One region of the Paraburkholderia lebeckiae genome, then DNA from elsewhere that is predicted to be linked to it. Evidence: riboswitches for the same ligand, from Rfam matches in the RefSeq annotation. Region 1 holds a riboswitch; the other holds the start of a gene.

What was found. A riboswitch is a leader RNA that binds a small molecule or an ion and turns the genes downstream of it on or off. The one in region 1 is predicted to bind thiamine pyrophosphate.
Region 2: another riboswitch for thiamine pyrophosphate. It lies ahead of HDG39_RS24000 (FAD-dependent oxidoreductase); the one in region 1 lies ahead of thiC (phosphomethylpyrimidine synthase ThiC).

The regions. Positions count from the first base shown of each region.
Region 1 is NZ_JACHDK010000005.1:132,932-147,149, forward strand. It holds gene HDG39_RS11830 (molybdopterin-dependent oxidoreductase) at 1-781, opposite strand, end outside; gene HDG39_RS11835 (cytochrome b/b6 domain-containing protein) at 851-1,495, opposite strand; gene HDG39_RS11840 (DUF1223 domain-containing protein) at 1,544-2,407, opposite strand; gene HDG39_RS11845 (hypothetical protein) at 2,519-2,929, opposite strand; gene HDG39_RS11850 (GreA/GreB family elongation factor) at 3,568-3,972, shown strand; TPP riboswitch at 4,115-4,232, shown strand; gene thiC (phosphomethylpyrimidine synthase ThiC) at 4,321-6,252, shown strand; gene HDG39_RS11860 (YMGG-like glycine zipper-containing protein) at 6,398-6,622, shown strand; gene HDG39_RS11865 (hypothetical protein) at 6,887-7,366, shown strand; gene HDG39_RS11870 (L-lactate permease) at 7,662-9,260, shown strand; gene HDG39_RS11875 (DMT family transporter) at 9,546-10,472, shown strand; gene bamC (NlpB/DapX family lipoprotein) at 10,643-11,878, opposite strand; gene HDG39_RS11885 (DUF2844 domain-containing protein) at 12,278-12,742, shown strand; gene HDG39_RS11890 (DUF3443 domain-containing protein) at 12,813-14,081, shown strand; gene HDG39_RS11895 (hypothetical protein) at 14,131-14,218, opposite strand, start outside.
Region 2 is NZ_JACHDK010000014.1:81,930-96,147, forward strand. It holds gene HDG39_RS23990 (thiazole synthase) at 1-213, opposite strand, end outside; gene thiS (sulfur carrier protein ThiS) at 321-518, opposite strand; gene HDG39_RS24000 (FAD-dependent oxidoreductase) at 578-1,714, opposite strand; TPP riboswitch at 1,936-2,059, opposite strand; gene HDG39_RS24005 (ABC transporter ATP-binding protein/permease) at 2,490-4,241, shown strand; gene HDG39_RS24010 (SDR family NAD(P)-dependent oxidoreductase) at 4,238-5,041, shown strand; gene HDG39_RS24015 (hypothetical protein) at 5,247-5,720, shown strand; gene HDG39_RS24020 (hypothetical protein) at 5,785-6,453, shown strand; gene HDG39_RS24025 (response regulator) at 6,555-7,298, shown strand; gene HDG39_RS24030 (flagellar basal body L-ring protein FlgH) at 7,393-8,064, opposite strand; gene HDG39_RS24035 (hypothetical protein) at 8,176-8,889, opposite strand; gene HDG39_RS35665 (DUF6726 family protein) at 8,893-9,090, opposite strand; gene HDG39_RS35670 (hypothetical protein) at 9,106-9,297, opposite strand; gene HDG39_RS24050 (response regulator) at 9,690-10,430, shown strand; gene HDG39_RS24055 (ATP-binding protein) at 10,427-11,734, shown strand; gene HDG39_RS24060 (tyrosine-protein phosphatase) at 11,925-12,800, opposite strand; gene HDG39_RS24065 (MFS transporter) at 13,156-14,218, shown strand, end outside.

The DNA of each region.
Region 1 (14,218 bases):
AGCCCTGGTCGACCCAATAGCCGCCGGGATACGTGTTGGTGACGAATATTTCGACGATGTGCTTCGGATTCTTGTAGCCGAGCTTGGTCGGCATGCGCAGCTTCATCGGGTAGCCGTATTTCGCGGGCAGCCGTTCGCCGTCGTAGGAAAACGTCAGCAGCGTTTGCGGATGCAAAGCGGTCGGCATGTCGATGCTTTCGTAGTAGTCGTCCGCGCATTTGAAGCCGACGTACTTCGCCGTCGTGTCCGCGCCGACGCGCCGCAGAAAATCGCGGAATGGCGTGCCGCCCCAGCGGCCGATCGCGCTCCAGCCTTCGACGCAGATGTGTCGCGTGATTTGCTCCGCGTGAGGCAGCGCGTATAGCTCGGGCAGCGTCCACACGCGCTGGCCGGTTACGAGACCGCTCAGCTTCAATTGATAATCTGAGCCGTCGACGTGCGGCACGTCGTCGATGCCGTAGTACGCGTTGAATGGAAACGGCCGCGTGATCTGCGCTTCGGTGTAGGTCGGCGCGAGCTGCTTCGGATCGAACAGCGCGGCCTGCGCGCGATCGTTCAGCCGCGACACGGCGGTCAGGAAACGGTTCACGGAAGCGTCGTCGGTCAGCGAGCAGCCGGTCAGCATCGACAGGCCGCCGAGCGTCAAGAGCTGCTTGCCGAACAGGCGCCGCGACGGCATCGCCAGTTCGCGCTTGGCATCGAGCAGGATCGATGCGCGGTCGAGCTTGTGACTAACACGATGTGTGGATGGGTCCGCTGGTTTCTCTATCGGCTTGTTCATGATTCGGTATCCGTTTGGAATTCGCGTTGCGTTTTCATGAGCGTGAGCATGAGCGTGGGTAGCCGCGGCTCAACGTCCGCGCAGCATCGCGAGCAGCGAGCGCGGCACGAGCGCGACCATCGCCAGATGCACCGCAAGAAACGCGGCCAGCAGCGACATCGCGCTGAAGTGCACGATGCGCGCGTTGTCGTAGCCGCCCATCAGTTCGCGCAGCAGCGGAAACTGCACCGACTTCCAGATCGCGAGCCCCGATAGCACGAGCACGATCAGATCGACGATCGCGAACAGGTAGGCAAATTTCTGCACCGCGTTGTAGACGCGCAGATCGTCGTGCGACAGCTTCCCGCGCAACGCGGCGACGAAATCGCGCAGTACCGCGCGCGGCGTCAGCGGCAGGAACTTGCGCACGAAACGCCCGCTCGCGAGATTCAGCGCGATATACATGAGACCGTTGAACACCAGCAGCCACATCGCCGCGAAGTGCCATTGCAGCGCGCCGCCGAGCCAGCCGCCCAGCGTGATCGCGGTCGGGAAGCTGAACGCCGGGAAGATCGGCGACGCGTCGTAGATGCGCCAGCCCGACAGCATCATCACGATCGCGGCGAGCGCGTTCAGCCAATGCGTGATGCGCAGCCACAGCGGATGAATGACGCCGCGCTTCGGCGCGGTGGGCGTGGCGGGTGCGCTGGGGCGCAAGGCGTGGGGTGTGGACATGGGGCTCTCCTCGAGCAGCGGTAGAGAATGCGGCGAGCGCGATGTCGATCAGCGGCACGCGGGAAGATCGGACGCTTGCAGCACGTCGCCGCTCGTGTCGCTTTCGACGAACGCTACCACGCCGAAGCGGCCGGCGGCGTTGGCGCTCGGATCGGCTTGCGCATCGACGCTCGCAGCGTGTACATCGATGTCCTGATGAATCCGCGCGTGACCGGAGACGAGCGGCACGGGCCCGAACCAGGCGCGCACGACGCGCTCGTGATGCAGCGTCGCGCCGCGGTTTTCGCCCGCGCCGACCTGCGTCGTCAGCGCGTTTTCATAGACCGCGAGATAGGCGCTCGACGCACCCGTGGCGGCGGCTGGCGTCGTGCTGAACTGCGCATCGACATCGAACGCGCCGGGCGCACGCGGGCTCAGCGCAAGTGCGACGCTCGCCTGGGCGGGTTCGGCGACGAGCTCGGCGATGCGGCGCTCGAAACTGTCGCGTTGCGACCAGTCGCGCAGCTCGCGGCCCGCGACGAACACTTCCGGCGTATAGAGCGTGTGCGCGCCCGCGAGACGCGTCAGCGTTTGCTGACGTTCGGTGAAGCGATGCTGGGAAAAGCGGTCGGTCCAGCCGAGGCTGTTCCAGTAGTCGACGTGCAGCGCGAGCGGCACGATGCCGTGCGCGGCACCGTCGCTTTTCCATTGACTGAGCCAGCGGTCGGCGGGCGGGCAGCTATCGCAGCCTTCGCTGCTGTACAGCTCGACGAGCGCGACGCGGTGCGCGGGGCTGTGCGTGGCGCATAGGGGCCCGGCCGCGTCGGCCGCATTGATGCCAGAACCGCTCAGCAGAAAAAGCGCGAGGCCGACGGCGGGCGTCGAAAAAGTCGTAAAGCGCTGAAGTATCGAGCGATTGTGCGCGGTCGACATGACGTGCTCCGATCGTAATCTGCACGTTTGTCGAACCGCGCGGCCGGTTATGACAAGCCTCTTTTAATTTTTTTCCGGCGTGGGATGAGCCAGCCAAAGCTCGCCCGTGACTCAGTCGTAACTGACCACCACCGTCACGCGCGTGTCCGTATCGGTGCGCTTCGCGTTCAACGACAGCACGCCGCCCGCGCGATCGACCGCGTAGTGGCCGTCGCGGGCCGTCGCGACGCGCCCGGTGCCATCGACGAAACGCGCCGCCACCAGATCGCGCGACTGCGTGCCGCCGTTCACTTCGAGCGCGACAACGGCCCTGCTGACGACGCCCGGCGGCGCGCTGAACGTCACCGTGCGCGAGAAGCGCTGACCCGCCACGCTCGCGCTACCGACGGCGACGCCAGTGGGCACCGTATCCACGCTGACCTGCAGCGGCGGTGCAACGACCATCCCCACGAACCGGATCACGCCGCCCGTCACCGTCGATGCCGCCGGCGCCGCCAGCGGCGCGGCAAGCAATGCCACCACTGCGACTGTGCGACCGAACGTTCGCCACCGCCTGCTTTCCGCTTTCATGTGCACCTCTCTGTCGATCGGCGCGAGTCGCCTCGCGCCATTCACGCGCCATCCCGCGAATCGCTTCGCTGGAGTGCGGCCTTCGCTGCACCTGTTTAACGGCAGTCCTCTGACTGGCTTGAACGCAATGCGGACCACACCGCTTTCTTCTCGCACCGCACAAAAACGGTCAATCGACGGGCGCGACGTCGCAAACGGAGCTGCGTGAGACAGCGTGCTAACATTAAGTTTTCGTCTCGCTGCTGCCGCGCGGCCTCACGCTTTGTCGCCCGGCACCTCTCGATCGCTCGTCCCCAACACCTGGTCGTTTTGCCCGTGACTTCTCTGCGTCGTCCGACTTTCCGTGCTCTCGCTCGCTTGCGCCCACGCCGCGCAGGCGAGTGCGCGCGCGCGGGCGTCGCGGCGCACGGCCCCGGCGAGACGCCCCGAACGCTCCCGCTTCACGCCGCCCGGCGCCCTCGCTGACGCAGCCCGCCAATACCCAGGGCCGCGTCGCCGGGCACCGGGCTCTCCCATTCGTCCACTCATCCGCCGACCACCCCATGGGTCGTTGCACGCGGCCATCCATGACCGCCTTATCCGGAGTCCTGATGATGAAGAAGATCAAAACCTGCTACCTGACCGAACTCGACGTGACCCGCCTCGAGAAATACGCGGCCGCCGACGCCAAGTTGCAGCACATGCTCGACGACGTGCTCGAACGCGCGGTGATCGTCGACTCGCACGACATCCCCGCCGACGTCGTGACGATGAACTCACAAGCGACGCTGATCGACACGGCGAGCGGCGAACAGATGACGTGGACCGTCGTCTATCCGCCCAACGCCGATTTCGCGCAAGGGCGCCTGAACGTGTTCTCGCCGGCTGGCCTCGCGCTGCTCGGCGCGCGCCGCGGCGAGAGCGTCCGCTTCACGCCACCCAGCGGCGACCAGAAAGTGCTCAAGCTCGACAAAATCCTGTATCAGCCTGAAGCTGCCGACGATTTTTCACTGTAAGCCGGCCGTTCCCTCGCTGTAAGTTGCCTTGTCTGATGCGGTCTCGAATCAAGCATAGGAGATGTCTGGTTTCATCCGGACCAGTTTTTTTGAGTCATTCAGACAGGTTGCCAAACCGCTGGCGGCCGGTGTATCGTGTGCGCTGCTAACGCGGGGGTCCTGCGTAGCGCGGAGCTGGAGGTCCGTGTTGCGTGGGTGAGAAATACCCTTTGAACCTGATCTGGATAATGCCAGCGCAGGGAAGCGTACGGATTTCGCTCCAGCCTCAAGGGCCTCACCTCTCCGCGATTTCCGACTACTTCCATCTCGGTCTCCTGCTTAGCCGCCCCACTTTGTACGGAGACTTACATGAACGCCAATCCGAAGTTTATTTCCGCCGAAGCCCACGTGGACGAGGCGGCCGTCGCGCCGTTGCCGAATTCGCGCAAGGTCTACGTAAGCGGCTCGCGCCCGGACATCCGCGTGCCGATGCGCGAAATCTCGCAGGCCGACACGCCCGACAGCTTCGGCGGCGAAAAGAATCCGCCGATCTACGTGTACGACACGTCGGGCCCCTACTCCGACCCGGACGCGGAGATCGACATCCGCGCGGGTCTGCCCGCGCTGCGCCAGACGTGGATCGAGGAGCGCGGCGACACCGAGCCGCTGACCGGTCTGTCGAGCAGCTTCAGCCGCGAGCGCGCCGCCGATCCGGCCACCGCGCAGCTGCGTTTTCCGGGACTGCATCGCACGCCGCGCCGCGCGATCGCCGGCAGGAACGTGACGCAGATGCACTACGCGAAGCAAGGCATCATCACGCCGGAAATGGAATACATCGCGATTCGCGAAAACCAGCGCCGTGCCGAGTACCTGGAGACCCTGAAGACGAGCGGCCCGGACGGCGCGAAGCTCGCCGCGATGATGGGCCGTCAGCACCCCGGCCAGGCATTCGGCGCGAGCGCGTTCGGTCCGAACGGCCTCACCGAAATCACCGCGGAATTCGTGCGCGAGGAAATCGCGCGCGGCCGCGCGATCATCCCGAACAACATCAATCACCCGGAAAGCGAGCCGATGATCATCGGCCGCAACTTCCTCGTGAAGGTCAATGCGAACATCGGCAACTCGGCGGTGACATCGTCGATCGGCGAGGAAGTCGACAAGATGACGTGGGCGATCCGCTGGGGCGGCGACACGGTGATGGATCTGTCGACCGGCAAGCACATTCATGAAACGCGCGAATGGATCATCCGCAACAGCCCGGTGCCGATCGGCACGGTGCCGATCTATCAGGCGCTCGAAAAGGTCAACGGCAAGGCTGAAGACCTCACCTGGGAAATCTTCCGCGACACGCTGATCGAGCAGGCCGAGCAAGGCGTCGACTACTTCACGATCCACGCGGGCGTGCGTCTGCAATATGTGCCGCTCACGGCGAACCGGATGACCGGCATCGTGTCGCGCGGCGGCTCGATCATGGCGAAGTGGTGTCTCGCGCATCACAAGGAAAGCTTCCTGTATGAGCATTTCGAAGAGATCTGCGAAATCATGAAGGCCTACGACGTGGCCTTCTCGCTCGGCGACGGCCTGCGTCCCGGCTCGATCTACGACGCGAACGACGAAGCGCAACTGGGCGAGCTGAAGACGCTCGGCGAACTCACGCAGATCGCGTGGAAGCACGACGTGCAGGTGATGATCGAAGGTCCGGGCCATGTGCCGATGCAGCTGATCAAGGAAAACATGGACCTGCAGCTCGACTGGTGCGACGAAGCGCCGTTCTACACGCTCGGGCCGCTGACCACCGACATCGCGCCGGGCTACGACCACATCACGTCGGGCATTGGCGCCGCGATGATCGGCTGGTTCGGCACCGCGATGCTGTGCTACGTGACGCCGAAGGAACACCTCGGTCTGCCGAACAAGGACGACGTGAAGACCGGCATCATCACGTACAAGCTCGCCGCACATGCCGCCGATCTCGCGAAGGGTCATCCGGGTGCGCAGGTGCGCGACAACGCCCTGTCGAAGGCACGCTTCGAATTCCGCTGGGAAGACCAGTTCAATCTCGGTCTCGACCCGGACAAGGCGCGCGAATTCCACGACGAAACACTGCCGAAGGATTCGGCCAAGGTCGCGCATTTCTGCTCGATGTGCGGCCCGCACTTCTGCTCGATGAAGATCACCCAGGACGTACGCGAGTTCGCCGCGCAACAAGGTGTCACCGACGACGAAGCGCTGAAGAAAGGCATGGAAGTAAAGTCGATCGAGTTCATGAAGCAAGGCGCGGAGATTTATCAGCGGCAATAAGCGGGTTGCGCGATTCGCGCGAACCAGCAGTGCAGTATCGAAGCCCGCCGGCATGGCGGGCTTTTCTTTTCCACCGCATCGAGCAGGCACGTTGCGTGCTGAGAAAAGGAAACATCTGTTTCCAACAACGAGCGGAGTCAGCATCATGGAATCGATCCGTCATCTCGGTACTCGTCTTGGTACGGTCGCAGCCGCCATTTCACTCGTCGCGGGCCTCGCGGCATGCGGCGACATGTCTCCACGTACACGCGACACCGCGATCGGCGCGGGTGTCGGCGGCGCTGCTGGCGCGGCGATCGGCGGCAATGGCTGGTCGACGCTGGGCGGCGCCGCGGTAGGCGGTGTCATCGGTAACCAGGTCGGCAAGTGAGCGGCAAGTGAGCGGCAAATGAGCGGCAAGTGAGCGTTGCGGCCGATGGGCATCTAACGGTTCGTACAGGACAGCAAACGATTTTTCGGACCACGATCCGGACTGCCGAGGGCGCCGGATGCGGTGCGCCCTCGTCCCGACAACGCGCGTGGAAATAGGCTGAAATATGCGGTTGCGGTTTTGCCACAGCGCTGCCGCGGCAAGAGCGTAAGCTCCTCATAACGACGTCGCGCAAGGCGGCATCGGTTCATCGAGGAGCACGCCATGAAGTCCCGCGTCGTCACCCATCTTTGCGTGGTGCGCCTCTCGACGCCACGCGATTCGTCCAGTTTTTCCGCGAGGTTCGCGCGGCCCGCCACCACGATTTGCGTGCTCGCCTCGAGTCTCTGTTTTGCAGGCTGCTATTACCCCGCCGGCTACTATCCCGCCGGCTATTACCCGTCGTACTATTCGACCGCGCCCGCGACCACAGCCGACCAAACCGCGCCGGCGACCGATCAACAGCAGCCGCCTCAAGCCCAGGCGCAAATGCAGGTCGCACCGCAAGACATGCCGCCCGGTTATGCGGTTCCCGCGCCCGTGTATGCGGCGCCGCCGGTTTATCCCGCCTACTATCCGCCGCCGACTTATCCTTATCCCGCTTATTACGGCTACCCCGCCTACTACGGACCGTCGATTGCGATCGGCATTGGCGGTTATTGGGGCGGCCATTGGGGCGGCCATGGGGGCGGCCACTGGCATTGAACCGTCCTCTTTCGTCGCGTAGCGTGCACGCGCCGGCACTTCAACTGCCGGCGCGCGCGCTTTTTCAAGAGTCGTTTTTCCGCGCGTATCGCCCTCCGCCGCGCATACCCCGCCCGTACTTTCCCGGCTTGACGCGCCGATATGGCGCTCTATCCTTAGAAGGTTTCATGCAGCACCCGCTTAAATCGGGCGACGCCGCTTTGTCGAGGCCACTTGTGAGCGTCCGCCGAATCAGAGCGACGCGCCGTCATGCGCAATCCCCCGCGTCGAATTACACAACAACGAAGGAGACGTGATGTTTCATCAACTACTCACTCCGGTTGGCAATTCGCTTTTTCCGTCGTTCATCGTCGCCGCGCTGCCGATCATCGCCGTGCTCGCGCTGCTCGGCTGGGCGCGTAGACCCGCGTGGCAAGCATCGCTCGCGGGACTGATCATCGGTTTGATCGTGGCGATTTTCGTCTGGCAGTTTCCGGTCGGGCTCGCGTTCAACTCGGTCGCGGCTGGCGTCGTGTTCGCGATCTGGCCAGTGATGTGGATCGTGTTCACCGCGATCCTGCTGTACAACATCGCGCAGCGCTCGGGACGCTTCGAGGCCTTCCGCCTGTGGATGATCGACAACCTGCCGAACGACCGGCGCATCGTGCTCGTCGTGGTCGGCTTTTCGTTCGGCGCGCTGCTCGAGGGCATTTCGGGTTTCGGCACGCCGGTCGCGATCACGAGTTCGCTGCTGATCATGCTCGGCTTTCCGACGCTCGAAGCGCTGACCTTCACGCTGATCTTCAACACCGCGCCAGTCGCATTCGGCGCGCTCGGCGTGCCGATCACGGTGCTCGGCGCGGTCACGCATCTGCCGTCCGACGTGCTCGCGAAAATGGTCGGGCGGCAATTGCCTTTCTTCGCGGTCCTGCTGCCCTTCTATGTGATCGGCGTGTACGCGGGTTTTCGCAACATGCTGCGGATCTGGCCGGTGCTGCTGGTCTCGGGCGTCAGCTTCGCGCTGACCCAGTTCGTCGTCTCGAACTTCGTGAACTACAGCCTGACCGACGTGCTGTCTTCGCTGGTTTCGCTGATCCTCACCGTTGCGTTCCTGCGCGTCTGGAAGCCCGTCGTCGATCCGAAATTCGCGGTCAACGTCGATCGCATCAGCGAGGTGCGCGGCAAGATCGGCGGCGCACAGGGCTGGTATCCGTGGATCATTGTGTCGGTCGTCGTGATCATCTGGACGATCGCGAGGATCTTCACGATCGGCGACATCAAGGTGTCGTGGCCCGGTCTCGACAAGGCCGTGTTCATCACGCTCTACAACACGCCGTACGGCGCGATCTGGGACTTCCAGCCGCTCGCGACCGGTACCGCGATCCTCGTCGCCGCGCTCATCACCGCGTTCGTCGTACGGCTCTCGCCCGCCGAGTTCGGCAAGGCGATCTCCGATACGTGGGTACAAACGCGCATCGCGATCCTGACCGTGGCAACGATCGTCGGCCTCGCTTTCCTGATGAACTACTCGGGACTCACCTACACGCTCGGTCTCGGCGTTGCGTCGGTCGGGCCGCTGTTTCCGCTCGTGTCGGCGTTCCTCGGCTGGGTGGCGGTCTTCCTGTCGGGCAGCGATACGTCGGGCAATGCGCTGTTCGGCAATCTGCAGGTGGTCGCGGCCAATCAGCTCAATCTGAATCCGGTGCTGATGGCGGCGACCAACTCGTCGGGCGGCGTGATGGGCAAGATGATCTCGCCGCAAAACATCGCGACCGGCGTCGCGACCACCGAGTTGAAAGGCAAGGAAGGCGACGTGTTCGCCAAGACCTTCAAACATTCGATTCTGCTGACGGTGCTGCTCGGCGTGCTCGTCTGGGCGCAGCAGAACGTCCTGCAATGGATGATTCCGCATTGAGGTCGCGCCAGTAACGGCGCAATGCAATTCACATCTTTTCGGACGGCCGCCCGCGCATCGCGGGCGCCGTTTCCGATCCGATCCCCACTTCCGTTCCGCCAATTTTTCTCACATATCGGCGAGAATTGCTCGTTTGGCGCGCGCCCTCGCAGCGCTTACCATCGACCTCATCGGACGCGGCTGTCTCCCGGATCTTGCCGTTTCATCCCGTACTGAAACGATTCGCGCGATCGCACTGTTACGATGAGCTGGCGTCCCGACTCAACTGCGCGCGGCGCCATTCCAATGAAAACCAGAAACCTGCTGCAACTGCTGATCCTCGCTGCCCTGTGGGGCGCATCGTTCCTGTTCATCCGCGTCGGCGTGACCGACTTCGGCGTCGCACCGCTGATGGCGCTGCGCGTCGGCATCGGCGCACTCTTTCTCGCGATCGTGCTGATCGCGCGACGGCCGCTGCAACAGTCCGCCACCGTGTTGCGCACGCGCGCAGTGCCGCTGCTCGTGGTCGGCATCCTCAATTCGGCGGCACCATTCTGCCTGTTCGCGTATGCCGAGCTGACGCTGTCGGCGGGCGTCACGTCGGTGATCAATGCGTGCGCGCCGCTGTGGGGCGCGCTGGTCGGCTTCCTGTGGCTGCGCGACCGGCTCAGCGCGTTGCGCACTCTCGGTCTCGTGGTCGGCTTTCTCGGCGTGCTGATGCTGGTGTGGGATCAGATCGCGGCGCCGGCCGGCTCGGCCGCCTCGCCGCTGAGCGTCGCGCTCGCGGCCGGCGCCGCGCTCGGCGCTACGCTGCTCTACGGCATCGCCGCCAACTACACGAAGCGTCATCTGACTGGCGTCGACGCGCTGACCGTCGCGACCGGCACGATGATCGGCGCGACGATCGTGCTGCTGCCGCTCGCGGTCGTCTACTGGCCCGCCGCGCCAATCTCGCTGCGCGCGTGGGGCGCGGTGATCGCGCTCGGCGTCGCCTGTACCGGCATCGCGTACATGCTTTTCTTCCATCTGATCGCGGTCGCCGGGCCGACGCGCGCGATCACCGTGACCTTCGTGATTCCGATCTTCGGCATTCTGTGGGGCGCGTTGTTTCTCGGCGAGACGGTGTCGCCCGGCATGCTCGAAGGGTGCGCGGTGATCCTGGTCGGCACCGCGTTGGCGACCGGCGTGGTCAAGCGCTTGCCGTGGATGGGGACGCGGCGCGCGGATACCTGAGCGCACGGTGTCAGTCGGCAACCGCGCCGCGTCGCGGCTTGCCGATCCGGTCACGTTACATCGGCTCACGCGCGCGCCCTTCGCGCGTCAAATGCATAGTCAAAAAAAACCGCCCGGATTTCTCCGGGCGGTCTCGTCGAACCGGCGGCGTCGGCCGCGAGGCTCTCGTATCAGTGCAACTGGTCGGCCATCAGGCTCATGATCTGCTTGGCCTGCGAGCTTTCGTCGAGTTGACCCTTGTCGTCGACCACGGCCACGCGGGTCTCGTTCGGCGTCACCGCGCGCACGTTCACGCGATACTGCCTGGCGACCTTCTCCTTCTTGCCGTGGAAGACCTGGCTCCAGAAGCCCTGCTCGGCCGACGACATATCCTTCGGATCGACGTAGCGCACGAAATAGAGGCCGCGGCTCAGGTCGCGATCGTCGACCGTGAAATTGCTGCGATCGAGCGCGAGGCCCACGCGCAGCCACGCGCGGTCATACGGCTCGGCGAGCGTGAGTTCGGTCGATGAGAGCTGCGCCGACGCGTTGTTGGCCGAATCCGCGTCCGGCATAGGTGGTTGCGCCGCGAGCACGACGTTCTGCGCGGCAACGGAGGCCGTCGCCGACTTCGCACCCGCCGTCGCCGCGTTCGGCGCGATCTGCGTGCCCGCGGGCAACAGCTCCGCGTTCTGCGTGCCACCCGCGTTGCTACCCGAATCGGCCCGCGCCAGCGAGACCATCAGGCGCTTCAGATATTCCTGCTCGAGCGCCGGGTCGTTCGGCTTGGGTTGCCACTGGGTCGACTCGTTGTTCGTACCGGTGATCGCCTCCCGCATGCCTTTCTGGCTGACGAACACATAGGTGCCGCCCTTCGGCGCCGCTTCGAGACGCGTGCGGAACTTGTTGCGCTCCGAACTCACGTAGCTGTTGCCCATCGCCTTCGACAGCGTGTTGCGGATAAAACCGTCGTTGATCTGCGCGTGGGTTTCGTTCCAGTCGGTTTCCATCACGCCCTTGTCGCGCTGGTCGACGACGAGCAGGAAGCCCTGCTCCTGCCAGAAGCGGCGGATTTGCGGCCAGGCCTGATCGGGCGTTTTATTGTCGATCACGAGCCAGCTCTCGGTGCCGTCGCGCTGGATGTGGATGCCCTGGACGGGCGGCACGACCGCGACCGCGTCGCCGGCCGGCGACTGTGCCTGGACCTGTTTCAGCGTGGACAGCGAGGTTTCGCCGCCCTGCGGCGGCAGCGAACGCTGATCGGCCGTCTCGTCGATCATGTTCGGCGGTACGGCAAGCGATACCTGCTTCGAACGGGAGTCGCTCCTATAGTCGATTTTGGTCGGCGACGAGGTGCCGCAGCCGGCGACCAGCCCGCCTGCCATGAGCATTACTGCAAACCGCTTGGTGAGACGAAAATCAGTCATGTTCGGGGAATCCTTCCGCTACGCCACGGCAAGTTTCCGTGGATCAACCCAACATTTTACCGGTCCCGGCGAGGCCTGTGCAAAAACTGGGGTTTGCCCGCGAATCGCCGCATGCCGCGGCTACGAAACGACCACGGGAAAAAAGTCCGCGCCCGTCATGATATTTGCCTTCTTAATGAGGTAAATTTAACACTCAATAACACTTTCGAGTTGACATTGGGAGTATTCCCAAGTCTTCGCCGGAGGCCCGCCGAATAAGGGCGTCCGGTCTGCATGCGGCTTGCTTTTAAACATGGCGCGCGGTCCTGTCCGCCGCGATGTGCAAAGACCAGAAAAAACCGGTGCTACGTTAATCGAGTTATCTCAATAAAAAATCCGGCGCCAAACGAGGAAGGCCTCATGTCCCAGTCCTGTCTCAATCCATCCGCGATCGCCTCGGCGATCGCGGTCGTCGCGTGCTGCGCGAGCTTCGGCGCGCATGCCGAATTGGGCGGCACGATGCCGAGCCAGGCGGTGTCGGGCGCGAGCGCGCCGCGCACGCTGCTCAATGGCGCACTGCGCGAGCGCACGTGGACCGACGCTGGCAATACGACCATCAACGAATACGCGACCAGCACCGGCCTGATCGTCGCCTACGCGTGGCAAGGCCCGACGATGCCGGATCTGCACGCGCTACTCGGCAAATACGGCGACTCGTACAAGACAGGCGCCGCGGCGGCGGCCGGCAGCGGCAATCTGCATTCGTCGCGGGTCACGCGCGCCGACGTGATCGTCGAGTCCGGCGGACCGATGCGCGGCTACGTCGGCCGCGCATGGCTGCCGGCGGCTTTGCCCGCCGGCGTCACCTCCGACGACATCCAGTAACGCGTGCGCCCCGCACGCGTCGCTCGCGCCCCCCTTCATGCCTGAGTTCCACCCGACGGATCGCCACGCCATGAAATCCGCCTTGCGTTTCCATGCCCTGCTTCTGATCGTCTGCGCGGCCCTCGTCGGCTGCGGCGGCGGAGGCGGCAGTTCCTCGTCCAGCTCGTCCGGCTCGGGCTCGACGCCGTCCGCGACCGCGCCGAGCTCGTCGACCAGTTCCACGAGCGCGTCGAACACGACGCAGAGCGCGAACGTGCCGCAATCGACCACGCCCAACGTGCAGCCGGTCACGGTCGGCGTATCGCCCGGCAATACGCGCAACATGCTGACGACGAGCGTCACCGTCTGCCAGGCTGGCACCAGCAACTGCGCGACGATCGACGACATCCAGGTCGACACCGGCTCGAACGGCTTGCGCATCCTCGCATCGGCGCTGCCGACGACCCTGTCGCTGCCGACCATCGCCGCGGGCGGCGGCGTGAGCGCCGAATGCGCGGTGTTCGGCAGCGGTTATGCGTGGGGCTCGATCCGCAACGCGGACGTGCGCATGGCTGGCCAACAGGCGTCATCGATTCCGATCCAGGTCATCGCCGACAGTGCGCTGCCCGTCGCACCCACCGACTGCGCGAACTCCGGCGCGTCGCTGCTGACGGTGTCGAGCCTGCACTCGAACGGGATCCTCGGCGTGGGCCTGTTCCCGGTCGACTGCGGCAACGGCTGCTCGAACTCCGCATTGCCGCGCTGGTACTACAGCTGCACGACGAGCGGCTGCACCGCAACCGCGCAGCCGCTCGCACAGCAGGTGACCAACCCGGTCAGCAGCTTCCCGCTCGACAACAACGGCGTCGTGATCGACCTGCCGGCCGTCGCCGATGCGGGCGCGGCCAGCGTGTCGGGCTCGTTGATCTTCGGCATCGGCACCCAGTCGAACAACACGCTGACGAGCCCGAACGTCCTGAAGGCGAACGCGGCGACCGGCTACGTGACGACGAACTCGGGCGGTCAGACCTATGCGGTGAGCTATCTCGACAGCGGCTCGAACGGTCTGTTCTTCCACTCGACGCAGTTCCCGTTGTGCGGCCTCTGGTACTGCCCGACTTCGACGCAGTCGGCGAGCGCGTCGATCACCGGCATCGATGGGGTGTCGAGCACGGTGTCGTTCGACATAGCCAATTCGAGCACGCTGTTCTCGTCGTCGAACAACGCGTTCGACAATCTCGCCGGCAATTCGAGTCAGGGCTTCGGCTGGGGCTTGCCGTTCTTTTACGGCAAACGCATTTACACGGCGATTGCGACGCGCAATACGTCGGCCGGCCAGGGGCCGTATTACGCGTTCTGAGATCGATTGGGTTGGATGCGCAGCGATGGCGCGGGACGCGGACGGGAACTCAGCCCGCCGCGCTGGCGGGTTGCGCGGCCGGCGCGGCCAGCTTTGCCGGCGCGAGCCAGCGGAAGACGTCCAGCTCTTCGCCGTGG
Region 2 (14,218 bases), on a different contig from region 1:
GCCGTGGCGCTTGAGCAGATCGAAGAAGCCCGCTTCGGCGTTGCCCTCGTTCATCTGACGGCGCAGCGCGACCGTCACCATGCCGGGGCGCGCGGCGTCGATCGAATCGGACAGCGATTGCAGCGACGGATAGCGCGATGTGCCGAGCAGCACGCGGCTTGCAAAAGTTTGACCGTATAGCGTCAGCGCGTCGGCGGTCTCGTGAGAAGTCATTTGCATCATCCTGGTTTGCCGTCGCGGCTAGAACCGACCGCGTTGCGGCAATGGGTTTTCGGCGACGGTTGTTGCGTTCGGTAAGCGACAGACTGGCGCGGTCGCGCTCAGCCGCCCGCGACCGGCTGCACGACGTCGAGCCGGTCGCCCGTTTGCAACGCGCGCGCCGCATGCTGCGCACGTGCGACGAAATCGCCGTTGAGCGCGACCGCGAACGGCGGACGCGCGCCAAAGGCGGCGAGCGCATCGGCGACAGTCGCGCCCTCGGGCAGCGACAACGGCTTCTGATTGATATGAATGTCCATGGTGTTCGAATACGGTTCAATCAATGGCGCAAGCGGCATCGCGCGCGGCACGTCGGCCGCTACGCTCGGGCCGGCTCGCGCGCGAAATGCTGCTGGAACAGCTCGCTCCAGCGTGAGTCGCGCCGCCAGCCGGCGAATGCGTCGGCATCACCGACGCGGCCGTCGAGCAGCGCGCTCGCGAAGCGCACGGCTTCGTCGGCGACTTCGGGCGCGATCATGTAGCCGTGCCGGTACAGGCCGTTCACGCGCAGCGTACGTGCGCCGTCCCACAGCAGCGCGGGACGATGATCGGGCAAGGTCGGCCGGCACTGCGAATTCAGCTCGAGAATGCGCGCCTCGCCGAAGCCGGGGTGCACCGAAAACGCCGCGCTCAGCAACTCGAGCGCCGAACGCACGCTGACGGGCGACATGTCCTCGCCCTCCACCTCGGTCGCGCCGATCACGTAGAGGCCGTTCTGCTTCGGCGCGATATACAGCGGGTAACGCGGATGCAGTAGCCGCACCGGGCGCGTCAGCTGCAGGTGAGGCGCATGCACGCGCGCAACTTCGCCGCGGATGCCGCGCAGCGTCGGCAGCACCGGCTTCGCGCCGAGCCCGCGGCAATCGATGGTGATGCCGGCGTCGGGCAGCGATGCGTCGTCGATCGGCGTGTTCCAGTGCGTGTCGACGCCGCGCTCGGCAAGCCCGGCCGCGAGCGCGGACAGCACCTGGCGGTTGTCGAGCTGGCCTTCTCGCGGCAGCAGCCAGCCTTGGCTGAAGCGGCCGGCCAACGCGGGTTCGGCGGCGCCGAGCTGCGCGCCCGCCAACGCGACGAAGCCGCCGTCGAGCAACTCCGCCGGCGCGTTCGCACGCACGCGCCGCTCGAATAGCGGCGCCTCAGTGCGATCCGCGTGATGCCAGACGACGAGCGTGCCGTTGCGCTGGAAAAACACCGGCTCCGGCAGTTCGGCAAGCACGCGCGGCCAGCTTTCGAGCGAACTCGCGCCAAGCCGCGTGATCAGCAGCTCGGCGCTCGCGGCCTCTGCCAGCGGCGCGAGCATCGCGGCGGCGACCCACGCGGCAGCCTGCGAACCGGTGGCATCGCCGCGCTCGTAGAGCGCCACGCGATGCCCGTCGCCAGCGAGGCGCCACGCGACCAGCCGGCCGCACAGGCCGCCGCCGAGCACGGCGAAATCGGGTCGGGCGGGACGGTTCATCGCGCGCGCTCCGTTCGACTGCGGTGGGCAAAACCAAAGCGGCACGGCTCGCCCGAGGCGGCGTGACGAAGGGAAAAATGCATGTCTGAAGAATAGGCGGTCATCGAGTCCTTTCCGTACGGCCAAAAACGCACGTACCCAGGACGAAACCGGCGGGTGAAGCCGGCCGGTCACGACGTGCACATGTGAGCTGCGCTCGCCGCCCGGCGGGGAATGGAAGATGGTTGCTTCCGGAAACTTCCCGCGCCGGTATTACCCGGATCGGGTGCAAAGGGTCTCTCTCAGCCTCGCCGCCCCGGCATGAAAGTCATGCCGCCTGTGGGCGAAGCACCCCTGTTTCGTCGCAGGTCATTAGACCATAAAAGGCGCGGCGCCCGCAAACCAGCGCCCCGCGGTCGCCACCCGGTTTTGATCTGGCACCGTCTATCGAGATGCCGGTGCGAAGCGGCCCGGCGCTCTGGCACAATGCCGTGACCGGTGCCGCAAAAACGCGGCGCGCGCGGTGCTCGTGGCCGCATGCGTGGCGGCGGCACCCCAGCGGATGCCGGCCCCGAAAATTAATTTTCGCTTAAGGGCGTCACGCCAGAATCGGGCGCCCGTCCGGGCTCGCGTTCATCGAGCGTGATAGCGCGATGCCCGGCCAGGCATCGCAGACCCGCGGCAGCCACGCCCTCGCAAAGGGGCCTGCTGCTCGCGGGATCGCCCGACATGGGTCAACCAGATCGGACCCGTACGCCGGAATGGCACTTCGGGTCAGCACTTCATCAGGACGCTCATGACACCACATACTTCCGCCAGCCCCGCGCTGCCGCCCGACGAAAAGGTCTCCGCGTGGACCCTGATCAAGCCCTACTGGGTTTCCGAGGAGCGAGGCATCGCGTGGGGGCTGCTCGTCACGATCATCGTGATGAATCTGCTCGTCGTCTGGATCAACGTGCGCCTGAATAGCTGGAGCAGGGACTTCTACAACGCGCTGCAGGCGAAGAACGTCCACGACTTCCCGCACCTGCTGATGATCTTTACCGGACTCGCGTTCGGTTTCATCATCCTCGCCGTGTATGGACGCTATCTGCGCCAGATGCTCGGCTTCCGCTGGCGCCAGTGGCTGACCACCCGCTACCTGAACGAGTGGCTCAACGACAGCGCGTTCTACCGCATCGAGCGCGACCGTCTCGCCGACAACCCCGACCAGCGGATCAGCGACGACCTGCAGTCGTTCGCGACCACCACGCTGTCGCTGACGCTCGATCTGCTGTCGACCGTCGTCACGCTCGTGTCGTTCATCACGATCCTGTGGTCGCTCGCGGGCGCGTTGAGCATCTCGCTCGGCGGCATGCCGCTGCAGATCCCCGGCTATATGGTGTGGGCCGCGGCGCTGTATGCGGTGGTCGGCTCGCTCATCACGCAGAAGGTCGGCCATCCGCTCGTGTCGATCAACTATCAGGCGCAGAAAGTCGAGGCCGATTTCCGTTTCGGTCTGATCCGGCTGCGTGAGAACGCCGAGCAGATCGCGTTCTACAACGGCATGGAAACCGAGAAGACGAACGCGCGCACGCTGTTCGGCCGTATCCGCGACAACTGGTGGCAGGTAATGAAGTACACGAAGCGCCTGACCTTCGTGCTGAGCTTCTACGGCCAGATCGCGATCATTTTTCCGATCGTCGTCGCCTCGCCGCGCTACTTCGCGGGCGCGTTCACGTTCGGCGTGCTGATGCAGATTTCGAGCGCGTTCGGCACGGTCAGCGATTCGTTCTCGTGGTTCATCAACAGTTATACGAGCCTCGTCGAATGGCGCGCGACCGTGAACCGGTTGCGCGAATTCAAGCGCGTCGTGCATTCGCCGCGTCTGAAGGAATCGGTGTCGCCGGCCACGGAACACGGCGGCATCAATCTGCATTTCGTCGACAGCAACACGCTTACCACCGACAGCCTCCAGCTCGCGCTGCCCAATGGCAACCCACTGTCGCGCATCCGCGATATCGCGATCCGGCCGGGCTCGCGCTGGCTCGTGCGCGGTCCGTCGGGCGCCGGCAAGAGCACGCTGATGCGCGCGCTCGCGGGCCTGTGGCCGTTTGGCGACGGCTCGATCGACGCACCGGTCAACGCGCGCATGATGTTCATCCCGCAGGTCAGCTACATGCCGATCGGCACGCTGAAGGCGGCGCTCGCGTATCCGTCGGCGGCGGACACCTATGGCGACGACGAATGCCGCGACGCGCTCATCACCTGCCATCTGTCGGAATACGCGGACCGTCTGCAGGAAACCGCGCACTGGACTCGCGTGCTGTCGCCGGGTGAGCAGCAGCGCTTCGCCGCCGCTCGCGTGCTGCTGCACAAGCCGGACTACCTGTTCCTCGACGAAGCGACCAGCGCGCTCGACGCGGAAAACGAGTCGCGGCTCTATCGGCTGTTCACCGAGCGGTTGCCGAAGGCGGCGATCGTCAGCGTCGCGCATCGCGAATCGCTCGCAGCGTTCCATGACGAAACGCTCGAAGTCGAGCGTTCTGCCGAAGCGGTAGCGGCGTGAGCGACGCGAGCGGCGCTCACGCCAGCGAAGCGCACGGCGCCGCCGCTCGCGTCGTGCTGATCACGGGCGCCGGTTCCGGCATCGGCGCGGCGCTCGCACGGCGCCTCGCGGCGCCGCATACGTCGTTGATGTTGCACGCGCGCGGCGCAGACGACGCGTCCCGTCGACGGCTCGTGCAGGTTGCCGCCGACTGCACGGCAAGCGGCGCACGCTGCGCGACGGTGTTCGGCGACCTCGCCGAGCGCGGTGCGGCGGAGCACGTGATCCATCAGACGCTCACGAGCTTCGGCGCACTCGATCAACTGGTCGCGAACGCCGGCCATGCGCAGCGCCAAACGCTGGCCGCGCTCGATCCCGACACCTTCGGCGCCGCCTTCGCCGCGATGCCGGCCGCCTTCGCCGCGCTCGTGCGGCGCGCGATGCCCGCGCTCGAAATATCGAAGCGCGGTCGCGTGGTCGCCTTGAGTTCGTTCGTCGCGCATCGCTATCGCGCGGATGCGCCATTCGCCGCGACGGCGGCCGCGAAAGCGGCACTCGAAGCGCTTGCGAAAACGGCGGCCGCGGAGCTCGCGCCGCTCGGCGTGACCGTCAATTGCGTGGCGCCGGGTTACACGCGCAAGGATCGCGGCCCAAGCGCCGACAACGCGGCTGTGTGGGCGCACGCCGCCGAAGCCACGCCGCTCGGTCACGTCGCCGAACCGGACGACGTCGCCGCGCTGATCGCATTCCTGCTGTCCGACGCGGCACGCCACATCACCGGCCAGGTGATTCACATCGATGGCGGCTTGACGCTCGGTTAAGCCTCGCCTGCGCGCCGGCACCTACGGACGCAACATCCGGAAAGACACGAGAAGAGTTCGAAAGCATTTGCGGAGCGCGCAAGCTGTTCCGCGCTTTGAAAATGCCTGCGAGCAGCGACGATAGTCGTACGGGCCGCGCCATGCGTCGGCCGTCGTTGATGTCAGTCACGTCTTTCATCGCAACCGCTCTTCGGACTCCTCGCCCATGTCATTCGCTCGCCGTGTTTCACCTTTGCTCCCGTCTTTGCTCCCGCGCATCGCGCTCGCCTGCGGCGCGGCGCTGCTGCTCACGAACGCCGCCGATGCCGCGCAAACGACCGAGCCGAACCAACCCGCCGATATCTGCCCGGCGCTCACGCACATCGTCGAAGCGAGCGATTTCCGGCAACTGCCGGGCGAGGCCGCCGCGCAACTGCCGGGTGTCTCCCGTACCGACGATTGCCGCGCCGGCCCGAACGCGTACGACTGCCACTGGCGCGCGCACTGGCAAGCCGACGGCGTCATCAACGATCCGCTCGAAGAACTCGGCGCCGACATCGCCGCCTGCTTTCCGCGCGTCGTGCACGACGTCAACACACCCGTGCGCCAGCATTTCGTCGTGACCACCGACGCCCACCGCGTGAACGTCACCGCGAGCGTGCAAGGTCAGAACGAACTGCGACTGCGCGTGACGCGCTGAGCGCGCGGCCGTCGCTGCTTTTGATGCTCCATCGCATTTTGTGACCGGGATCGGGCGCTGCCTCATGACCTCGTCGCCGACCGTGCGCGCGCCAGCGGCAACCAGGCATTGGCGCCTGTGTCTGGGCGCCTCGCTGATATGCCGGCGTCGTTGCGCCCTCGGCGCCTTCGTCGCGACGCTGACGCTCGCGCTCGACGGCTGCGCCTGGACGCTGATCCAGGCCGCCGACGCCACCGGCTCCGTCATCCAGGCCGGTTACGCGATCGCGTCGAACTACTCGTCGCCGACCTTCGTCAACGGGCGGCCCGCGGATTTGCAGCACGTCTGCATCGAAGTGAACCCGACGGTATCGGTCGGCGATTTCGTGCCGGCGCTGCAGCTCGCGCTCGAGCGCCGCGGTATTCGTTCGGACGTCTACAATCCGGGCACCTCGCCGGCCGGCTGCGAAGCGCGGCTCGTCTACAACGCCGCGATCGACTATGGCCGCCGCTCGTTCAGCGACGAATCGATCCAGTACCTGTCGATCATCGATCTGACGCTGATCCAGAGCGGCCGCATTCTGGTCACCGCGCGCTATCAGACCGGCGGCCTGAACACCGACCGTTTTTCGTCGGCCTCGGTCAAGCTCGGCGGACTGATCGAGCGGATGGTGATCGATCGGACCGATTTCCCGCGTCAAGCGCAGCAACAGCCGACCCTGCAAACCTCGCAGGCCTTCCCGCCGGCCCACTGAGTGCCCGCGGCTTTGCTTTCGCTTGCAGCGCCTTACACGGGAAAGGATTGGAAAGCGGTATACGCTTTGCGCGGCCCGTGCGCATCACTAAGATGACCTGAATGAACCAGACCATCCTGATCGTCGACGACGATCCCGTCGTACGCGAGCTCGTCAGCGAATATCTGCACGGCCGCGGCTTCAAGGTCGCCACGCTGGAAAATGGCTTGGCGTTGCAGCGCAGATTGCAGCACGAGCGGCCCGCGCTCGTCGTGCTCGACATCATGATGCCGGAGCTCGACGGCATCAGCGCGCTGCGCGCCTTGCGTGTCGCCGGCGACGACATTCCCGTGATCCTCCTGACCGCGCGCGCCGACCCGATCGATCGCGTGATCGGCCTCGAACTCGGCGCCGACGATTATCTCGGCAAGCCTTTCGAACCGAGCGAGCTCGTCGCGCGGATTCGCACCGTGCTGCGGCGTCGCGGCTCGATCGCGCCGGGCGCGCCCGAACAGCGCGCGCCCTATCATTTCGGCCGCTTCGAAGTGAATTTCCCCGCGCGCGAACTGCGCCGCGACGGCGATCGCATCACGCTGCGTTCGAGCGAATTCGCGATGCTGAAGGTGTTCGTCACGCACGCGATGACCGTGCTCACGCGTGCGCAGCTGCTCGAAAAACTGCACGGCAATAGCGAAGCGCATCGCAATCGCAGTCTCGACGTATCGATCTGGCGCTTGCGTCGATTGATCGAAGTGGACCCGTCGGAACCGCGCTACGTGCAGACCGTGTGGGGACGCGGCTACGTGTTCGTGCCGGACGGCGAGATCGGCGCGGCCGAACGCGGACCTGCGCCGCCGCCCGGTTAGCGGCGCCTGATGGTCGAAGCCGGCTGATCCAGCCCACGCGTCGCACGTAACGCGCAGCGCGGTGTCGCGCGCACCGCGCTAACCCGGCTGACGGTCAAAACGTCAGCACACTCAGAAACATCCTCTGCAGCCAGCCCATCGTCGTCGCATCGTTGACCATGCCGAGGCCCGCCTGCTCGATGCGCGCGTTCGCGACCTTGCTCGACGCGACGTAATTGCCTGCTTCGATGTCCTTGGGATTGACGATGCCCGAGAGTCGAAGACGGTCGCGGGTCCCGCTCATCGCGATCACCTTCTCGCCTGACACGACGAGATTGCCGCCCGACACCATGCCGATCACGGTCACGGCTAGCGTGCCCGTCATGTCGCTGATGTCGCTCAGATTGCCCTGCCCTTTGTAGTCGGTGCTGGCAGAGCCGATGTTGAACAGTTTCGCGAGTCGCGCGGCGGCATTCGTCGATTGATCCGCGGCGGTCGCGGTGATGCTGCTCGCGCGGTTCGCCGACGCGCTCGCGCTGTTGTTGCCGCTATACGATTCCGACAGCCGGATCGTCAGCACGTCGCCGACGTGCTGCGCGCGCGGCGTCTCATACAGCAGCAGCGGCGCGCCGGCCTGATAGATCGCGCCTTGCGTGTTGACGTTCAACGGCGCGGACGCGAGCGGCGGCGCCATCGGCGTTTCGACGATCGACCTGGTCTGCGCGCTCGAACAGGCCGCGAGACAGGTCGCGGCGCCGAGCACGAGGGTGAGACGTAGCGCGGTCATGCTGGCTCCGTGGCGGAAAGGATGAAAGGAGTCGAAGAGAGGCGGCCTATCCGGACACCGCCCGGTTTCGGCGTTGGGATCGCACCGGTAATCAGGGTTGCCAGGCAATCGTCAGCCCGCGTCGGCGCCGCTCGCCTGCCACTGCCGCACGACCGCTTTCAACCACGCATCCGAGCCCTTCAGCAGATACGTGAGCGTGCCGTTGCGGCTGCCGGGCAGAAAGCACAGCGTGATCGAACTCACCGCGTTCTCCCATACGTACATCGGCATCGCGCCCGGCGCCGCCGCGTTGCGCGTCGCGAGACGCGGCGGCCCGTAACGATCCTCGAGCGCGTCGCGCAGATCCTCGGCGGTCAGCTCGTCGATCACGAACGACATCTCGTAGAGACGCAGCGCGCCCTGCCCGTCGATGCGCGCGAAGCGCATCACGTGTTCGAGCGCCGGCGCACCATCGACCACGGCCTGCGACACCGCCCAGCGTTCATCATCGCGATGCGCCCAGCGGCACGCGACGCTCAGGCTATCGTGCGACTTCAGCCGCATGCCGAGCGCTCCGGCCTGCACGTCCGTCTCGCAGATCGGCACGCTGCCGACCGGCGTCGCGCGCACGGTCGAGCCCGCGCGGAATTCGTCGATCGTGATGCCGAGCGCGACGCCGCGAAACGAAAACGGCGCGTCCGGCGAGCGCCGCCGCGTGTAGGTGACGACGCTGTTCGATGCCGCGCCGGCCGCCTTCGCACTGCGCCCGACGAGCTGTGCATGCGCGGCGCACGACAGCACGCCGCCGAGCAGCATCAGTGCACCAACCATCCGGGTGAGCGTCATGATTCAATCGATCGCGGAAGCGCACATGTCGAAAGGCGTCGCCGCCGCATGGCCGACCACCGGCAGCACTTTCAGGGTCGCTGCCGTGAGCCGGCATGGCAGCGCAGCGGCGCCGCAGCCGCCGAGCGGCAACAGCAGCGCGCCGGCAACGAGCCACGCCACGGCGCGCCGCCGCTGCTCAGTAGTTCTGGATAACGGCACGCGGACCTCGCCGATTCACGCAGTCGTGTTGACCAGATGGCCGATGAGCCCCGTGCCCGGCGCAGGCAGTGCAGGCTGCCCGAGCCCGGCGCTCTGCTGCGATTTCGCCACTGCGCCCGTGGAGCTTGAACTGGCGGACTTCTCCGTGGCCGGCTTATTCGCCAGCGAGGAGAAAGGCGTGGAACTGAGCGTATTGTGGATCGTCATGATGGACCTCGCGAAGGCGCGCATTGCGCACCGGTGTCGGTTGAACGCCGCGCGCCGTCGTCCGAGGCAGCGGGCCTCGTTCGGCGTGCGGCGCGACTTGCTGCGGAACCAATCATCGCGCCGCGCGAGTGCCGACGATGGGCGAAGCAAAGCACGCTTTCGCGCGGTTGTTACGATCCGTTCCGTGGGCTTGCGAGGGCTTTCGAGTGCTTGCCAACTGTTGTCATCGCGTGCCTGTCGTCGCGCAGAGTCGGATCAGGCAGTGCTAAAGTAAGCGCTGCACCTTCGCTGATCCGCCCCGGCGCGAGCCCGCCAGCGCCGAGCGGCACACAGTAAGCGTTGGTAAGGAAATGCCCGGTCGCGCGTCGGGCGCGCCAGTCTAGAATTTCGCCATGAATCCACAGGTCCTTATCGTCGACGACGATCCGGTCGTACGCGATCTGCTTTGCAAGTTTCTGCAGTCGAACGGCTTCGATGCGTCCGTGCTGCACGACGGCACCCATTTGCAGCGTCGTCTCGAGCGTGAGCGGCCGTCGGTCGTCGTGCTCGACATCATGATGCCGAACACCGACGGCCTGCGCGCGCTCACCGCGTTGCGCGCCGCCGGCGACGACATCCCGGTGATCTTCGTGACCGCGCGCGGCACGGTGGCCGACCGCATCGTCGGCCTGTCGCTCGGCGCGGACGACTATCTGACCAAGCCGTTCGATCCGCGCGAACTGCTCGTGCGGATCCAGACCGTGCTGCGCCGGCGCGGGCCGTCCACCACGAGCGCACCCGAAGCACGCAAGCGCTATCGCTTCGGTCCATTCGAACTGGACTTCGCCACGCGCTCGCTGAGCCGCGACGACGCCAAGCTGCCGCTGCGCGACAGCGAATTCGCGCTGCTGAAGATCTTCGTCAACAATCCGTACAAGGTGCTGTCGCGCGTGCTGATTCACGATCTCGTGCATCGCGACAACCTCGCGTTCCGCGACCGTAGCCTCGACGTACCGATCTGGCGCCTGCGCCGCGTGATCGAGGACGACCCGTCGAACCCGTGCTACGTGCAGACGGTGCGCGGCAAGGGCTACGTGTTCGTGCCCGACGCCAACGGCACACCCTTCGAGGACGGGGCCGCCCCGAGCGCATGAGAAATCCGCTGAACACGCTGTTCGGCAGAATGGCGTTGCTGTCGGCGGCGGTGCTGTTCGCGATTCAGGCGAGCTGGTTCGTGCTGGTGACGATGCAGCCGCCGCGCCATGAAATCGACGGCTTCGCGCGCGGCATCCTGCTCGTGCTGCAGGCGATCAACGGCGAGCCGATCAAGGGCGCCGCGCTCGCGCCCGCGATGCGCGTGCATCTGGTGCCCACCTGGAACATGCCGACCAGCGTGCATCTGGGCGAGCCGCATGAGCATATGGTGGTCGAACTGAGCCGGCACCTGCGTGAGAACTTGCCGGCCGGCACGCAGATCGCCGTCGACGATCTGCGTCCGCCGCAACTGTGGGTGCTGGTCCCGGGCAAGTCGAACTGGGTCGTCGTGCCGGTCGACCTACCTCCGCCGCCGCGCTTTCTGATCGAATCGGTGTCGATGCTGGTCGCCGGGCTGATCCTGTCGTTGTTCGCGGTGTGGCAGATGCAACGGCCGTTGTCGCGCGTGGCCGATGCGTCGCGCGCGTTCGGCTCGGGCGGCCGGCCTGAACCCGTGCCGGTGCAGGGCCCGCGCGAGCTGCGTGACCTGATCGGCTCATTCAACGACATGATGCGGCGCCTGAACGAAGCCGGCGACGACCAGGCGGTGATGCTCGCCGGCGTCGCGCACGATCTGAAGGCGCCGCTCACGCGCCTGAAGCTGCGCGCAAGCGTGCTGGTCGACGAAAACGAGCGCGCGGGCCTGATCCGCGACGTCGATTCCCTGACCAACATCGTCCAGCAGTTCCTCGAATTCGCGGGCCAATCGGCGGACGCCGGACCTCCCGTCGAAGTCGACGAGTTCTTGCGCGAGCAGTTTTCCTCAGGCGATTACGCTGAGGCCGCTGAAACCGCCGAAGCGGCGGACCCCGCCGAAACCCCGCTGTTCACGCTCGATCTGCGCGCCGGCCCCTCGTTCACGCTGCCGCGTACGCTGCTCGACCGGCTGGTGACGAATCTCGTCGACAACGCGCTCGAACACGGCATGCCGCCGGTGGAAATCTCGACCGCGTGCGACGACCGTCATTGGACGATCAGCGTGCGCGACCACGGCGCTGGCATTCCCGACGACCGCATTGCCGCGGCGATGAAGCCGTTCGTGCGGCTCGACGCCGCGCGCGGCGGCGAAGGCCATTGCGGGCTCGGTCTCGCGATCGTCGCGCGGCTCGCACACGATCGCGGTGGACGCTGCTTCGTGCGCAATCACGCGCAGGGGGGGCTCGAAGTGCGGATCGAATTGCCGGTGGACCCGGCGCTGTCGTAAGGATGCTCGCAGGCAAACGCGGCGCGGACCGGACACTTACCTGCCCTTACCGCATCGACTGTCGCGCGGGGTGCGGCCTTATAGTCACTCTCGGCAACCTCGATGCAGCCCTTCCCGGTCCGCCCGCACCTCTGCGGCGGACTTTTTTTTGCGCTGCAGGAAGGCCAACGAAGCGTGCCAGCGAAGCGCGTCAATGCACGAGCCGATTGCGCAGCGCGTCGACCGTCGCCGTGGAAAGACCGAGGCCTTGCGTCAGGTAGCTCGCCATCGTGCCGTAGCTCGCCTGCACCTGGTCGAAGCCCGCCTGCAGATAATTCTCGTCGACGTCGAGCAACGGCGCTCTCGCCGTCGCAATGGCCGCGCCTTCCTGCGCGCGCAGTGTGGTGGTTTGCGCTGCGATCGATGGCGCGAGATAGACGTTGCTGAGCAAATAGTCCTGCATGATCACGTCGAGCGGAACGTTGGCGATGCTGAGCAGCAGCGCCGCGACCCAACCCGCGCGATCCTTGCCCGCGTTCGAGTGGAATAGCTGCGCGCCCGTGCCGTCGGCGAGCGCGCCGAGCAACGCGCCATAGGCGGCTCGCTGCGGGCCGCCCGTCACATACCCGCGCGCCTGCGCCTGCATGAACGCGACGGCGTTGACGGGAGAATCGACCGGGGGTGCGACGAAGTCGTTCATGCCGAGCACGTTCAGCGTCGAGGATGTCGCGCCGCTCGGCAGCACGTCGGCGGTGCGTGCGATTTCGGCGGGCGTGCGCAGGTCGTAGACCGACACGATACCGAGCTTGTCGAGCGTCGCCGCGTCGGTGCCGCTCAGCGTCAGCGCGTTCGCGCGATAGAACACGCCGCGCCGCATCTGTTTGCCGTCGACGGTCAGGTAGCCGGCACCCGCGCCGCCGACATCGCGGAAGTTGCTGACCGACACGAGCCGCGGCGTAGCCGGCTGATCGGCTTCGAGACTACCGCCGCAGGCGGACAGCAGGGTGCTGCCGAAACCCGCGGCCAGCATCGCACCGGCCGAGCCCCTCAGAAAGCGTCGCCGCGCCGCCGACGCTTCGCCGGGCATGCCGCGCTCCACGGGCACGGTCGTGCTCGCAAGGGCGCGGAAAGGCGAACGGTTTTTCACGGTAACGGACATCGGGGCGACAGGTGTATAGGAGGATAGTGGGGCAGCCGGGGCTGCAGACGCAGTTTAACGTTGACCAATACGTTTTGCGTTACATCGTAGCGGTTAGTAAGAAAAAAAGAGGGACGGTTGGCCCACTGATTTCCGTTCCCTTGCGGTGCCTTATCGGCCGTTACCTCGCGCACGCCCTTTTTGACCCCGACTGGCCTCACGACGCCGCATCCCCGTAGAATAATACGGACACCCTCCCATCCGGCCCCCGCAGGCACAAGAAACCTGGAGACCACAACAAAATATGTCTTCTCTCCAATGGTTCACCGAGCTGACCCCGCGCGAGCGTCGCACGCTATTCGCCGGTTTCGGCGGATACGCGATCGACGCGTTCGACTTCATGATCTACTCGTTCCTCATTCCGACGCTGATCGCGACGTGGGGCATGAGCAAAAGCGAAGCAGGCATGATCGCCACCAGCTCGCTGATTTCGTCGGCGATCGGCGGCTGGCTCGCCGGCATTCTTGCCGATCGCCACGGCCGCATCCGTGTATTGCAATGGACGATCGCCACCTTCGCGATCTTCACGTTCCTGTCTGGCTTCACGCAGTCGTTCTGGCAGTTGCTCGCCACGCGTACGCTGCAGGGCATCGGCTTCGGCGGTGAGTGGTCGGTCGTGACGATCATGATGGCCGAGACGATCCGCTCGCCGCAGCATCGCGCAAAGGCGGTCGGCACCGTGCAGAGCAGCTGGTCGTTCGGCTGGGCGGCCGCGGCGATCGTCTACTGGGCGGCTTTCGCGTTGCTGCCGGAGCAGTACGCGTGGCGCGCGTGCTTCTGGGTTGGCCTGCTGCCCGCCGCATGGATCATCTATATCCGCCGCAATGTCAGCGACCCCGACATCTTTGTCGCGACCCGTCGCGCGCGCGAAAGCGGCATCAACACGTCGCACTTCATGCAGATCTTCTCAGCCGAGCATCTGAAGACAACTGTGCTCGGCAGCGCGCTGTGCACCGGCATGCTCGGCGGCTACTACGCGATCACGACGTGGCTGCCCACCTATCTGAAGACGGAGCGACATCTGTCGGTGTTCAATACGAGCGGCTATCTGATCGTGCTGATCGTCGGTTCGTTCGCCGGCTATATCGTCGGCGCGATTCTGTGCGACAGGATCGGCCGGCGCGCATCGTTCGTGCTGTTCGCGGTCGGCTCGTTCGTGCTCGGCATGGTCTACACGATGCTGCCGATCACCGACGCGATGATGCTCGCGCTCGGCTTCCCGCTCGGCATCGTCGTGCAGGGGATTTTCGCGGGCATCGGCGCGTATCTGTCGGAGCTGTATCCGAACGAGATCCGCGGCTCGGGGC